One region of the Variovorax sp. OK605 genome, then DNA from elsewhere that is predicted to be linked to it. Evidence: predicted binding sites of a transcription regulator. Region 1 holds the regulator's gene; each other region holds the start of a gene.
What was found. The regulator LexA, encoded in region 1, represses DNA repair genes until DNA is damaged. The targets are predictions, from matches to a motif close to ACTGTATNNNNATACAGT.
Positions count from the first base shown of each region.

Region 2: recA (recombinase RecA) is a predicted target of LexA. The motif match lies at 1,868-1,885, and genes of this name have one in related genera.
Region 3: BM013_RS12625 (ATP-dependent helicase) is a predicted target of LexA. The motif match lies at 2,928-2,945, and genes of this name have one in related genera.

Region 1 is NZ_FOWL01000008.1:437,085-441,878, forward strand. It holds gene BM013_RS22860 (MFS transporter) at 1-640, opposite strand, end outside; gene BM013_RS22865 (D-2-hydroxyacid dehydrogenase family protein) at 637-1,644, opposite strand; gene BM013_RS22870 (hypothetical protein) at 1,745-2,122, opposite strand; gene lexA (transcriptional repressor LexA) at 2,261-2,944, opposite strand; gene BM013_RS22880 (asparaginase) at 3,018-3,986, shown strand; gene adk (adenylate kinase) at 4,023-4,679, opposite strand.
Region 2 is NZ_FOWL01000006.1:249,829-254,622, reverse strand. It holds gene BM013_RS17830 (polyketide cyclase) at 1-203, opposite strand, end outside; gene recX (recombination regulator RecX) at 187-645, opposite strand; gene recA (recombinase RecA) at 688-1,803, opposite strand; gene BM013_RS17815 (MarR family winged helix-turn-helix transcriptional regulator) at 1,951-2,436, shown strand; gene BM013_RS17810 (response regulator transcription factor) at 2,510-3,184, shown strand; gene BM013_RS17805 (hypothetical protein) at 3,234-4,181, opposite strand; gene BM013_RS17800 (sensor histidine kinase) at 4,328-4,794, shown strand, end outside.
Region 3 is NZ_FOWL01000004.1:239,210-244,003, forward strand. It holds gene hpf (ribosome hibernation-promoting factor, HPF/YfiA family) at 95-424, opposite strand; gene BM013_RS12625 (ATP-dependent helicase) at 770-2,914, opposite strand; gene corA (magnesium/cobalt transporter CorA) at 3,154-4,140, shown strand; gene BM013_RS12635 (YoaK family protein) at 4,235-4,794, shown strand, end outside.

The DNA.
Region 1 (4,794 bases):
CGATGCCCATCAGCACCGGGCTGCGCAGCACGCGCGACCATGCGGCGGCGGTCAGCGCTGCGGGGCGGATGGCGTTCGGCAAGGTGAGCCAGATCGATGTCGCGCTCGCGACACTCAAGGCCGCAATCACCATGAAGGCCATGCGCCAGCCCAGGTGGCCGCCGATCAGCGCACCGATGGGCAGGCCCAGCACCGACGCGATCGACCAGCCGAGAAAGACGAAGGTGACCGCGCGCCCGCGCTGCTCGGGTGGCACCAGCAGGCCGGCGCAGGCGGCCGCCTGGGGCGTGAAGATGGCCGGCGCAATGACCGTGAGCATGCGGATGGGGAGCAGGGCGCCGAAGCTCGGCATCAGCGCCGCCAGCGCATGACCGGCGGCATACCAGAGCATGGTGAGCGCCAGCAGCCGGCGGCGGTCCCAGCCCGCGACCGCGGCGGCCAGCAGCGGCGCGCCGATGCACATCACCGCGGCGGCGGCCGTGATCAACTGGCCCGAGGTGGCCACGCTGATCGCCAGCGAGGTGCTGATTTCATTGAGCGTGCCGGGCACCACCATCACGCCCGTGCCGATCACGAAATTGCCCGCGAGCAGCGCCCAGAGCGCGCGTTGCGACGCGCGCCGTGGCGCAGCCCCGTTCACCGACGGACCTGCAGCGCGCCGGGATTCACGATGTTGGTGGGGTTGCCGTTGATGTAGCTCACGACGTTGTCGAAGGCCTGGCCGAAGTAGCTCTCGTAGCTTTCCTGCTCGACGTAGCCGATGTGCGGCGTGCAGATGCAGTTCTCCAGGCGCAGCAGCGCGTGGCCCTGCAGCGGCGGCTCGCTCTCGAACACGTCGATGGCCGCCAGGCCCGGACGGCCGCGGTTCAGTGCGGCCAGCAGCGCGTCGGCCTCGACCAGCTCGGCGCGCGAGGTGTTCACGAAGAGCGCGGTCGGCTTCATGCGCGAGAGGTCTTCGAGCGTGATGAGGCCGTTGGTCTCGTCGTTGAGCCGCAGGTGCACCGACAGCACGTCGGCGGCGGCAAAGAATTCGTGGCGGTTCTGCGCCACCTGGAAGCCGTCGGAACGCGCCTTGGCGCAGCTGGCTTCACGGCCCCAGATCACGACCTGCATGCCGAAGGCCTGCCCGTAGCGCGCCACGAGCTGGCCGATGCGGCCGTAGCCCCAGATGCACAGCGTCTTGCCCTTGAGCACCGAGCCCAGCCCGAAGTTGGGCGGCATCGACGCCGACTTGAGTCCCGACTGCTGCCACGCACCGTGCTTGAGGTTGCTGATGTACTGCGGCAACCGGCGCATGGCGGCCATGATGAGCGCCCACGTGAGCTCGGCGGGCGCCTGCGGCGAACCCGAGCCCTCGGCCACCGCCACGCCGCGTTCGGTACAGGCCGTGACGTCGATGTGGCCGCCGACACGGCCGGTTTGCGAGATGAGCTTGAGCTTGGGCAGCTTTTCGATGAGCTGGCGCGAGATCTGGGTGCGCTCGCGAATCAGCACGATCACGTCGGCGTCCTTGAGACGAACCGACAGTTGCCCGATGCCTTTCACCGTGTTGGTGTAGACCTTGGCCGCGTACGCGTCCAGCTTGGCGGCGCAGCGCAGTTTGCGCACGGCGTCCTGGTAATCGTCGAGGATCACAATGTTCATGGCGTGCCATTGTGCCTCGCAGCATTGGAATGTCGTGCCAGTGAACGTTTGGATACCCACCCCCGAGGCCCTGTCCAGGCGGCCTTGGGGGCTTTTTGCCTCAGTGCAGGCGCGTCGAGCGGTGGGCCGTGGTCATCATCTCGGCGGCCTCGATCGCGGCCAGCCGCTCGAGCTCGGCGCACACGTCGGCCATGCGGCCGGAGATCACGACGCGGTCGCTGCGCTGCTGGCCCTTGCCGTCGACCACGCGCACCACGCGCAGCGGGCGAGCGGGTACAGCGGCTGCCGCCGCTGGCGTTGCGGCGCCACCCGAGCGCGCACTGCAGGCCGGCCGCACGGCCACGTAGCGCAGGCCGGCCGAGGTGTCGTTGTGGTCGAGGTGGTCCCTGTCGTGGGGCCGGCGCGCCGGAATGAGGCGGTTGGCCAGCGATTGCAGCGGCGACCAGAAATCAGCGATGGCGAGGAGGGCGATTCCCATGTGAACTCCAAAAAAGTATGAGGTTGAACACAGGCAGGATTTCTTGAATCGGCCTCGACAGGGTGATGGCGACTCCGCGCCATACGCCCGCCACCTGTCTGGGCCGGATGAGTTGCTGCCGCAGCAGGCCGCCGGGGCCTACATCAGCATCGTGTTGCGAATGAGGCCGACCGCGAGGCCTTCGATTTCGAAGGGCTCGCCGGGCTGCACGATGATGGTCGGGTAGTCGGGGTTTTCGGCGTGCAGCTCGATGACCTGCTTGTTGCGCTTCAGGCGCTTGACGGTCACCTCGTCGCCCAGCCGCGCGACCACGATCTGGCCGTTGCGTGCTTCCTTGGTGGCTTGCACCGCGAGCAGGTCGCCGTCCATGATGCCGGCGTCGCGCATCGACATGCCGCGCACCTTGAGCAGGTAGTCGGGCTGGCGCTGGAACAGCGTGTTCTCGACGTAGTAGGTCTGGTCGACGTGCTCCTGCGCCAGGATCGGCGAGCCGGCTGCGACGCGGCCGATGAGCGGCAGCGCCAGTTGGGCCATGCCCGGCAGCGAGAGCGAGAACTGGCCGCCCTCGCGGTGGCGCGTTTCGTTGAGCGAACGCAGGGCGTCACCCTTCAGGCGAATGCCGCGCGAGGTGCCGCTGACGAGTTCGATGACGCCCTTGCGCGCCAGCGCCTGCAGGTGTTCTTCGGCGGCGTTGGCCGACTTGAACCCGAGCTCGTTGGCGATTTCGGCGCGCGTGGGCGGCGCACCGGTGCGTGCGATGGCGCTCTGGATCAAGTCCAGGATCTGCTGCTGGCGGGCTGTAAGCTTCACGGCGAACTGCATATGTGGTTCCTTGCGGCACTGGCTAGATATCCAGTACCTGTATTTTTAACCAGTTTTTAAAAGTTGACAAGTGATGGTCAATTCCTTTTCGTCCGATGTGCGCCGCGTGGTAGTGCTGGGCACCGGCGGCACCATCGCCGGCAAGGCCGCGAGCAGCGGCGACAACATCGGCTACACGGCCGGCCAGGTGGACGTGGCCGACCTGCTGGGCGGCATCGATGCGCCGGCGGGCGTGACCCTGGTGGCGGAGCAGGTGGCGCAGGTCGACAGCAAGGACATGTCCTTCGAGATCTGGCGCACGTTGGCGCTGCGCTGCGCGCACTGGCTGGCGCAGGCCGACGTGGCGGGCGTGGTGATCACGCACGGCACCGACACGCTGGAGGAGACCGCGTTCTTCCTGCACTCGGTGCTGGCCGCGGCAAAGCCCGTGGTGCTGACCTGCGCGATGCGCCCCGCCACCGCCCTGGCGCCCGACGGGCCGCAGAACGTCAGGGACGCCGTCAGCGTCGCTGCTGCCGAGGGCGCGCGCGGCGTGACGGCGGTGTGCGCGGGCACCGTGCACAGCGGCGTGGACATCCAGAAGGTGCACACCTACCAGCTCGATGCCTTCGCGTCGGGCGATTCGGGGCCGGTGGGCTATGTGGAAGAGGGGGAGGTGCGCCTCGTGCGGGCGTGGCCCGAGTCCGCCGTATCGCAAGGATCGAGGATCTTCGAGGCGGGCACCGTGCAGTGGCCGCGCGTCGAGATCGTCATGAGTCACGCCGGTGCGAGCGGGGCCGTGGTAGAGGCGCTCATGCAACCGGGTGGGGGTGATGCAGAGCCGCTGCAGGGGCTGGTGCTCGCGGCAACCGGCAACGGCACGGTGCACCATGCGCTGGAAGCGGCTGCGCTGAAGGCGCAGGACGCGGGTGTCGCGGTGGTTCGCGCGACCCGCTGCGCCAACGGACGCATCCTGCCGAAAGCCGGCGATGCGCTGCGCGATGCAGGCGCGCTGACGCCCGTGAAGGCGCGTATCGCGCTGATGCTCGAATTGCTGAAGTGAAGCTGGACGCCGCCCTGCACCGAGGGCGGCCGTAGATCAGCTGCTCAGCGCGGCCAGCGCACGCTGCGTGATTTCGTCGACCGTGCCCACGCCCTTGATGGCGCGGTATTTGGGCGCGGCGGCCGGGTCGGTGTTGGCCCAGGCCGAGTAGTAGTCCACCAGCGGACGCGTCTGCTGGCTGTACACGTCCAGCCGCTTGCGCACGGTTTCTTCCTTGTCGTCTTCGCGCTGGATCAGCTCTTCGCCCGTGACGTCGTCCTTGCCTTCCACCTTGGGCGGATTGAACTTGACGTGGTACGTGCGGCCCGAAGCCGGGTGCGAGCGGCGGCCGCTCATGCGTTCGATGATGTCGCCGAAGGGCACGTCGATCTCGAGCACGTAGTCGAGCTTGACGCCCGCGGCCTTCATGGCATCCGCCTGCGGAATGGTGCGGGGGAAACCGTCGAACAGGAAGCCGCTGGCGCAGTCTGCCTGCGCGATGCGTTCCTTCACGAGATTGATGATCAGGTCGTCGCTGACCAGTGCGCCCGCATCCATGACGGCCTTGGCTTGCAGCCCCAGCGGCGTGCCGGCCTTGACGGCGGCGCGCAGCATGTCGCCGGTCGAGATTTGCGGGATGCTGTATTTCTGGCAGATGAAGGCCGCTTGCGTGCCTTTGCCCGCCCCGGGCGCGCCCAGCAAAATTAGTCTCATGGTGTCCTCGGACGGTTCTTAGATTTTGTGTCGCACCAAGCGTCGGCCCGAGGGCAGGGCTAGGCGGAGTTGCTTCGAGGATAGCACGCGTGCCCGCGGGGAAATCTCCGCAGTT
Region 2 (4,794 bases), on a different contig from region 1:
CGCATGCGGGCGTCGCCGCTTTCGGGCGTGCGCACGCTCCAGTGGTCGCCGTGCGGCACCAGCGCGCTCTTCGCGAGGCCGCTGGCCCAGTCGGGCAGCCGCGCCGGGTCGGCCGCCAGCGCGTAGGCGCGGCGCCATTCGCAGTTCACGCGCTGTGTGACGACGCGGGACTGCGCGGAAGGGTTGTCATTCGTCGGTTTCATCGAAATCGCTCCTGAGCACCTTGGAAACGACAGCGCCCGAGAAACCGCGCGCCATCAGGAATCGCATCTGCCGGGCCCGCTCCTTCGCGTCGGCGGGCGGGGCGTCGAAGCGGCGGCGCCACAGGGCCGTGGCGCGCTCGACTTCGGTCTCCTGCAAACCGGCCACCGCCTCGGCGATGGCCTCGGGCGCGATGCCCTTGGCCTGCAGTTCCTGCTTCACCCGCAACGCGCCCGAACGGGCCGCGCGCTGGTTGAGCACCGAGGCCACCACGCGCGGCTCGCTGATGAAGTCCTTGGCGGCGAGCTCGTCGAGCGCCTGGGCCAGCGTGCCGGGCTCTTCCTCGTGCCTGGCCAGCTTGCGCTCCAGCTCCGTGCGCGAATGCTCGCGCTGGCTCAGCAGGCGCAGGGCGCGGCCTTTGAGGGAAGGGGCGTTGAATGCCATTCGGGGGGACGCTCGCGCGGCCCCGAAGAGCCGCGCCTGGGCTTACTCGCCCTTGTCTGCCTTCTCGGCCTTGTCCGCCTTGGCGGCCTTCTGCGGCTTCTCGGGCGTGGCGCCGGCATCGGCGGCCAGCAGCGGAATGCCCAGCGACTCGCGCACCTTGTTCTCGATCTCGCGCGACAGCTCCGGGTTCTCGCGCAGGAACTCGCGGGCGTTGTCGCGGCCCTGGCCGATCTTCTCGCCGTTGTAGGCGTACCAGGCGCCCGACTTGTCGACGATCTTGGCGGTCACGCCCATGTCGATGATCTCGCCTTCGCGGCTGATGCCCTCGCCGAACAGGATGTCGAACTCCGCCGTCTTGAACGGGGGCGACACCTTGTTCTTCACCACCTTCACCTTGGTTTCGTTGCCGATGGCCTCGTCGCCCTTCTTGATGGTGCCGATGCGGCGGATGTCCAGGCGCACCGAGGCGTAGAACTTCAGCGCATTGCCGCCGGTGGTGGTTTCGGGCGAGCCGAACATCACGCCGATCTTCATGCGGATCTGGTTGATGAAGATGACCATGCAGTTGGTCTTCTTGATGGTGGCCGTGAGCTTGCGCAGCGCCTGGCTCATCAGGCGGGCCTGCAGGCCGGGCAGCGAGTCGCCCATTTCGCCTTCGATTTCGGCCTTGGGCGTGAGCGCGGCGACCGAGTCGACCACGATCAGGTCGACGGCACCGGAGCGCACCAGCGAGTCGACGATTTCCAGGGCCTGTTCGCCGGTGTCGGGCTGGCTGATCAGCAGGTCCGACAGGTTCACGCCGAGCTTCTGGGCGTATTGCACGTCGAGCGCGTGCTCGGCGTCGACGAAGGCGCAGGTGCCGGCCTGCTTCTGCATGGAGGCGATGACCTGCAGCGTGAGCGTGGTCTTGCCCGACGATTCAGGGCCGTAGATTTCCACGACGCGACCGCGCGGCAGGCCGCCGACGCCCAGGGCGATGTCCAGGCCCAGCGAGCCGGTGGAGACCACCTGGATGTCTTCGAGCGCCTCGCCTTCGCCGAGCCGCATGATCGTGCCCTTGCCGAACTGCTTTTCGATCTGGGCCAGCGCGGCCTGGAGGGCCTTGGCCTTTTCACTGTTGGCGACCGAGATGCTTGCGCCCTTGACGACTGCGTCCATGTGGAAATCTCCTTGAAAATCAATGGTTTGTGTGAAGTGCGGGTCCATCTGCTTTTAACCACAGGCTGGATGCTTGAACAGTAGTGTAGGGGCTGATGCTTTGGTGAAAGCCCATTTTTTGGTCAGTTTGCTTTACCATTTCGAGCCATGGTTGATGCCGCCTTTCCGACCGATCCCGACGCCTGGCGCCAGACCCACCTGGGCCGCCTGCTGGGCCATGCGATGCGCCGTTTCGACGAGCGCGTGCTCGAACTCATGGCGCACGACGTCGACGTGCCGCTGGCCCTGTCGAACCTCGCGGCGCGCGCGCAGATCAGCGCCGCGCACATCCACATCACGCGGCACCTCGCGCGCGAAGGTTCGCGCCTGACCGAGCTGGCCGAGCGCGCCGGCATGACCAAGCAGGCGATGGGCGCGCTGGTCGACCAGTGCGAGGCCTGGGGGTTGGTGACGCGCGGCCCCGATCCGCTCGACGCGCGCGCGCGGCGCGTGCTCTTCACGGCCGACGGGCTGGCCTGGCTGGACGCCTTTCGCGGCGCGGTGACGCAGGCCGAACGCGAGTTCCGCAGCAGCGTGGGAAACGACATTGCCACCGTGGTAACCATCGGACTCGAAGCCTATACGGCGGGCTAGACTCGCCGCAGAGACAAATGTGAACGGCGCCGGCGTGGCGCCCGACACCTGAAACAGGCCGGAGGTGGCGCATATGCGGATTCTGATTGCCGAAGACGACCAGGTGCTGGCCGATGCCCTGCTGCGCAGCCTGCGCACCTCGGGCGCGGCGGTCGACCACGTGGCCAATGGCTCGCAGGCCGACACCGCGCTCATGACCCATGACGAGTTCGACCTGCTGATCCTCGACCTCGGGCTGCCCAGCCTGCACGGCATCGAGATCCTGAAGCGCCTGCGCGCGCGCGGCTCGCAGCTGCCGGTGCTGGTGCTCACCGCGGCCGACAGCGTGGAAGAACGCGTGAAGGGCCTGGACCACGGCGCCGACGACTACATGGCCAAGCCCTTCAGCCTGCAGGAGCTCGAGGCGCGCGTGCGCGCCCTCACGCGCCGCGGCATGGGCACCACCAGCAACGCGATCCGCCACGGCCCGCTGGTCTACGACCAGGCCGGCCGCGTGGCGACCATCGACGGCAAGATGATCGAGCTGTCGGCGCGAGAGCTCGGCCTGCTCGAGGTGCTGCTGCAGCGCGCCGGCCGGCTGGTCAGCAAGGACCAGCTGGTCGACCGGCTCTGCGAATGGGGCGAGGAGGTGAGCCTCAACGCCATCGAGGTGTACATCCACCGGCTGCGCAAGAAGATAGAGAAGGGGCCGGTGCGCATTGCGACGGTGCGCGGGCTGGGCTACTGCCTGGAGAAGATCCAGAACTGAGGCCAGGGCTCGCCGGCCTCGGTTGCCTCGGTTGCGTTGTGCCGCGCGGTCAGGGCTGCTTGCGCAGGCCCGCCGACAGCATCGCCCCGTCGCCGGACTTCACCAGGAACATGATGCTGCGGAAGAAGCCATTGCTGTCGTAGGTGCCCGCAGGCACCAGCCCGATGGCGGCCGGGCCCGCATAGGGGAGGCCGGTGCGCAGCTGGCAGGCATCCTTCGCGTCGGTGCCTGCATTGACCGCGGCCATCTTCAAGCCGTACATGTTCTTCGCCGTGCCGGCTTGCGCCAGCGCGATGGTGCCGGAGAGGGTGCAGGTGCCCACCCGCACACCCGACGTGGTGCCCGTGAACGCGCCCTTCGCATCGACCTCGATCGACACGCCGATGCCGAAGCTCCTGTCCGCATTGGCCCACTTGCCGGCCACGCTGTCCTGCGAAACCGCCAGGGCGTTTTCCGCGGCGTAGCCCAGTGGCCCGAAGGCCGTGCTTTCACGCGAGCCGTAGGCGTAGCTGCCCTTCATCGACTTCTTCGCCTCGAAGGTGCCCGAGCCCGTGACGGGCGAGGCATCGGTGAAGTCGTACTGCGTGTCGGGGTTGAAGGACCAGTCGGGGCCCGTGACCTTGAGCGAGCCCCACAGCGTCCCGACGTTGAACTTGGTGGCGATCGACCCGTCGGCGCCGACGAAGGTGAGGTTGAGCAACGCGCCGTAGATGCCTTCGCTGTCGTTGCCCACCGCGGCGGTGGAGCCGGGCTGCGGCGCGCTCAGCAACGGCAGCGGCTCGCTGCCGGCGACCGGATCGCGGTTCGGTGCGGGCACCGGCGCGGGCGCGGGTGAAGGCGCGGGGGCAGGGGCGTTCGCGGCCAGCACCGGCAGCATCGGCATGCCGCCCCCTGCGCCGCCGCCACCGCCTCCTCCGCAGCCCGCGAGCCCTGCGGCGCACACGGACGCGACGATCCACAACGGCTGCGCACAGCCGCCCAATGAATGGGTCTTCATGACTCTCTCCCTGAGGTTTTTTTATTTGCAGAAACTGCACGCAGAGACTACAACCGGGCAGCCGCGCCGACGCCCGCCGGGCACGGCGGCGCCTCCCACTAAATCACGCCCGCCGACGATTTCTCTCGGCTCCCAGGAACCGATTCTTGAAGCTCTTCCAGCGCGCCCAGCGCTCCCTGTTCGGCGAAATCCTCGACTGGATGCTCACGCCGCTGCTGCTGCTGGTGCCGGTGAGCATCGGCGTCACGTACCTGGTGGCGCAGGGCATCGCCAACGCGCCCTTCGACCGCGCGCTCGAGCACAACGTGAAAGCGCTGGCCGAGCTGGTGACGGTGAAGGAAGGGCACACGCAGTTCGTGCTGTCGCAGTCGGCGCGCGAGATATTGCGGGCCGACGACGCCGGCCACGTGTACTACCAGCTGCTCGACGGCCACGGCACGCTGCTGAGCGGCGAGCGAGACATTCCGCAGCCCAACCTCGACGAGCCGCTGCCGCCCAACCAGGTGTTCCTGCACAACAGCGACGTGCACGGCCTGCCGGTGCGCGTGGCCTCGCTGTGGCTCGCCAGCGGCGTGGACGACGTGCCGCCCACGCTGCTGCAGCTGGCCGAGAC
Region 3 (4,794 bases), on a different contig from region 1:
CGCGCGCCCCTCTGGAGAGCGGCCAAAGACCAAGCGTGGCAGTCGGAAAAACAAAAGGCCGCCCGAAGGCGGCCTTGGCATGCGCCGGGGCGCTTTACATCAAGCGTTTGGGCGCCGCGTGATGGTGATCCTGCAGGCGATCCTTGTGGCGCACCACCTGGCGGTCGAGCTTGTCGACCAGTTCATCGACCGCAGCGTAGAGATCAGCGTGGCTCGATTCCGCGAACATGTCATTGCCCTTCACGTGGATGTTGCACTCCGCCCTTTGGCGGCGTTCCTTTTCCTTTTGCTTTTCCACCGTGAGGATCACCTTGACATCGACCACCTGGTCGAAATGCCGCGTGATCCGGTCCAGCTTGCTCGTGACGTAGGTGCGCAAGGCAGGTGTGACGTCGAGGTGATGACCGCTGATCGTCAAATTCATGAATGACCTCCTGGAATTGACGGTTGGGGAAATGACCCCGCTCCGGAATGAAGCGTGGCCGGGGGAACTCTGGGGGTGGGCAGGGAGAGAGAGAAGAGAGGGGAGAAGAAAGAAGAATCGGGGGTCGGTCGATTCACTATGCCCAAGCTGTCACGGTATTGCAATACCAGGGATGCCCGCAGAGCGAGCACTTTCTGCGCAGCTTTTCACACGCTCATGAATCCATAGCAGGCCATGCGCGCCCGGCAGGCCGCGCAGCGTGTCGCGCACATGTGTTTCAGCAGGAAAAACCCGGTGACCCTGTCGCCCGAAGGGCCAGAGGAGGCGGAAGCCGCGCCGGAAAATTCAGCGCCAGGCGGCCCGCATGCGGTTGCGCAGGTCGATCACCGCGCTGGGCGGCGGCACCGCCGGCGGGCGCTCCGGCGGGGGCGGCCAGGTCTGCTGCTCGAAACCCGCGAGGTCGGCGTCGGCGATGAAGCGCGTGCGGTTGGCGTACAGGTGCCGGTCGCCGCGCGCCGCCTGCTGCGTGATGTAGAAGCGCTGCGGCACCAGCAGGTGCAGGTGGTCGCGCGCCCGGGTCATCGCCACGTAGAGGAGCCGGCGCTCTTCTTCGAGTTCCTGCGCGCCCTGCGCCACGTCGGCCGGCATGCAGCCGTCGACCACGTTGAGCACGTGCACCGAATTCCATTCCTGCCCCTTGGCCGAGTGGATGGTCGAGAGGATCAGGTAGTCGTCGTCGAGCATCGGCGGGCCCGGGCGGTCGCTGGTGGCCTCGGGCGGGTCGAGCGTCAGTTCGGTCAGGAAGCGCTCGCGCGAGCCGTAGCCGGCGGCCAGCCGCGCGAGCTGCTCCACGTCGGCGCGGCGCACGCCGGAGGTGTCTTCGTACAGCCGCTCCAGGTGCGGCTGGTACCAGTTCACGGCCACCTCCACGTCGGCCGGCCACTTCAGCGAGGGCTCGCGCAGGGCGGCGTAGGCCTGGGCAAAGTCGGCCCACTGCGCGCGCGCCGCGGACGGCGGCACGAAGTCGCGCACCGCCGCGGCCGGGTCGGCCGCCTTGTCCATGGCATCGAGCAGCCGCGCGCCCGTGGCCGGGCCGATGCCCGGAATGAGCTGCGTCACGCGAAAGCCCGCCATGCGCCCGCGCGGGTTCTGCGCGAAGCGCAGCACCGCGAGCAGGTCCTTGACGTGCGAGGCTTCGAGGAACTTGAGCCCGCCGAACTTCACGAACGGAATGTTGCGCCGCGCCAGCTCCAGCTCGAGCCCCGCGCTGTGCGACGAGGTGCGAAACAGCACCGCCTGCGACTTCAGCGCCAGCCCGCCCTCGCGGTGCGCCAGCACCTTGTCGGCCACCCAGCGCGCCTGCCCGGCCTCGTCGGCCACGAGCACCAGTTGCGGCTTGCCGGCCGAGGGCTTGTCGGTCCACAGCGTCTTGGCGTGCCGCTCGGCGGCCTGCGCGATCACGCGGTTCGACACGTCGAGGATCGGCTGCGTCGAGCGGTAGTTGCGCTCCAGCGTGACCACGCGGGCTTGCTGCGTGAACTGCGAGGGAAAGTCGAGGATGTTGCGCACCGTGGCGCCGCGGAACGAATAGATCGACTGCGCGTCGTCCCCCACCACCGTCACGCCGCGCCCGTCGGGCTTGAGCGCCAGCAGGATCGAGGCCTGCAGCCGGTTGGTGTCCTGGTACTCGTCGATCAGCACATGGTCGAAGCGCGCGCCGATGTGCGCGGCCAGCGCGGGCTCGGCGGCCATCTCGGCCCAGTAGAGCAGCAGGTCGTCGTAGTCGAGCACGTTCTGCTGCTGCTTGGCCTCGACGTAGGCGCCGAACAGCTTCTTGAGCTCGGCCTCCCATTCGGCGCACCAGGGAAAGGCCTCTTTCAGCACCTGCGCGAGCGGCGCGCGCGTGTTCACGCAGCGCGAATAGATCGACAGGCAGGTGCCCTTGCGCGGAAAGCGGTTCACCGTGGACGACAGGCCCAGCTCGTGCCGCGCCAGCCCCATCAGGTCTTCGGCATCGCCGCGGTCGTGGATGGTGAAGTTCTCGTCGAGCCCGATCTGCGGCGCGTACTCGCGCAGCAGCCGCGCGCCGATGCCGTGGAAGGTGCCGGCCCACGGCAGCGCCGGCGGCGTCTCGGTCTTCAGCCCGAGCACCTTGGCCAGCACCTGGCCCGCGCGGCGCTCCATTTCCTGCGCGGCCCGGCGCGAGAAGGTCAGCAGCAGCAGGCGCGGCGGATCGACGCCGCCCGCGATGAGGTGCGCCACGCGGTGCGCCAGCGTGCTGGTCTTGCCCGAGCCGGCACCGGCGATGACGAGCAGCGGCCGGTCGTCCCGCTCGGCGGCGGCACCATCTGCGTCCACACCCACTGCCGCGCCCACGCCGTGCTCGACGGCGGCGCGCTGCGCGTCGTTGAGCGTGGCCAGCGCGGCGGCCAGGCGCTCCGACGGGGTCTTCGGTGCGGCGGAAAAAACGGGGAGCGCAGCGGTCTGCATGGCATGCGACTTTACTGTATGTCCGTCCAGTCCGGCCACCCGGGCGACATATGGCCGGTGACATAATCGCGCCTCGCTGCAACAAGAGATTCTTCCCATGGAAACCGCCCCGTCTCGGCAGCTTTCAACTCCCTTTCGCTGACGTGATTTCTTGACGCGACTTTTCGCGCACGTCGGGCCCGGGAATTGAAAGCGCCCCTCCCTCGCCCAACGTTTCAGTCATACCCGGGAGTGAGCCCATGCTCAACATCTTCACGCTTGCCAACGGCCGCCTCGTCCAGGAAGAGATCGAGGCGCTCGAAGAGCTCTCCAAGTTCCAGCCGATCTGGGTCGACCTGGAGTCGCCCACGCTCGAAGAGAAGCGCTGGATCAAGCAGTACTACGGCCTGTCGATTCCCGAAGACGCGATGGACGAGGACATCGAGGAATCGGCGCGCTTCTACGAGGAAGACAACGGCGAGCTGCACATCCGCTCCGACTTCCTGATCGACGACGACGAAGACCCGCGCACCGTGCGCGTGGCCTTCATCCTCAACCAGCACAACACCGACCTGCGCAGCCGCGGCGTGCTGTTCTCGATCCACGACGAGGACGTGCCCGTGTTCCGCCTGCTGCGCATGCGCGCGCGCCGCGCACCGGGGCTGATCGAGGACGCCAAGGAAGTCATGCTCAAGCTCTTCGACGCCGACGCCGAGTACTCGGCCGACACGCTGGAGAACATCTACGACGAGCTCGAGGTGGCGGGCAAGAAGGTGCTGTCGGGCAACGTCACCGACGAACTGGCCGGCGAGGTGCTCGGCCTCATCGCACGGCAGGAAGACTTGAACGGCCGCATCCGCCGCAACGTGATGGACACGCGCCGCGCGGTCAGCTTCATGATGCGCAGCAAGATGCTCAACGCCGAGCAGTTCGAGGAGGCGCGCCAGATCCTGCGCGACATCGAGTCGCTGGACAACCACACGGCCTTCCTGTTCGACAAGATCAACTTCCTGATGGATGCGACCGTCGGTTTCATCAACATCAACCAGAACAAGACCATCAAGATCTTCTCGGTGGCCAGCGTGGCGCTGCTGCCGCCCACGCTGATCGCCAGCATCTACGGCATGAACTTCAAGTTCATGCCCGAGCTCGACTGGTCGCTGGGCTACCCCTACGCGCTCGTGCTGATGGCGGCGAGCGCGCTGGGGCCCATGTGGTACTTCCGCCGGCGCGGCTGGCTCAAGTAGACCGGCGCCACAGCGCCCTGCCCCGGTTGACCCGGGGCACCGGTGCCCCGGATGCTAGAGTGGCCGACAGCCCAGCGCTGAACGGAGAGCCACTGTGCGCAGACTTCGCTTCCTCACCAACCGCCACCGCGCGCCGTCGACCAACACCGCGCTCGGCCTGCTGCTGGCCTTCAATGCCGGCGCCGTCAATGCGGGCGGCTTCCTCGTGCTGCACATGTACACCTCGCACATGACCGGCTTCGCCTCTCAGCTGGCGGACGGCATGGTGCTGGGCAACGTCACGCTGCTGCTGAACGCGCTCGGCGCCATCCTCGCGTTCCTGAGCGGCGCCGCGGTCTGCGCGGTGCTCGTGAACTGGGGCCGGCAGCACCGCATGCACGGCGTCTACGCCCTGCCGCTGGTGCTCGAGGCGGCGCTGATGTTTCCGTTCGGGCTCATGGGCGCCATCACGCTGACCTGGGCCACGCCGTTCGCCGTGCCGCTCACCGTGCTGCTGCTGTCCTTCATCATGGGCCTGCAGAACGCGGTGGCGTCGAAGACCTCGCGCGGCAGCATCCGCACCACCCACATGACCGGCAACATCACCGACATGGGCATCGAGATCGGCAAGATGCTCTACTGGAACGGCCGCGACAGGGCCGCCCCGCTGGCGGT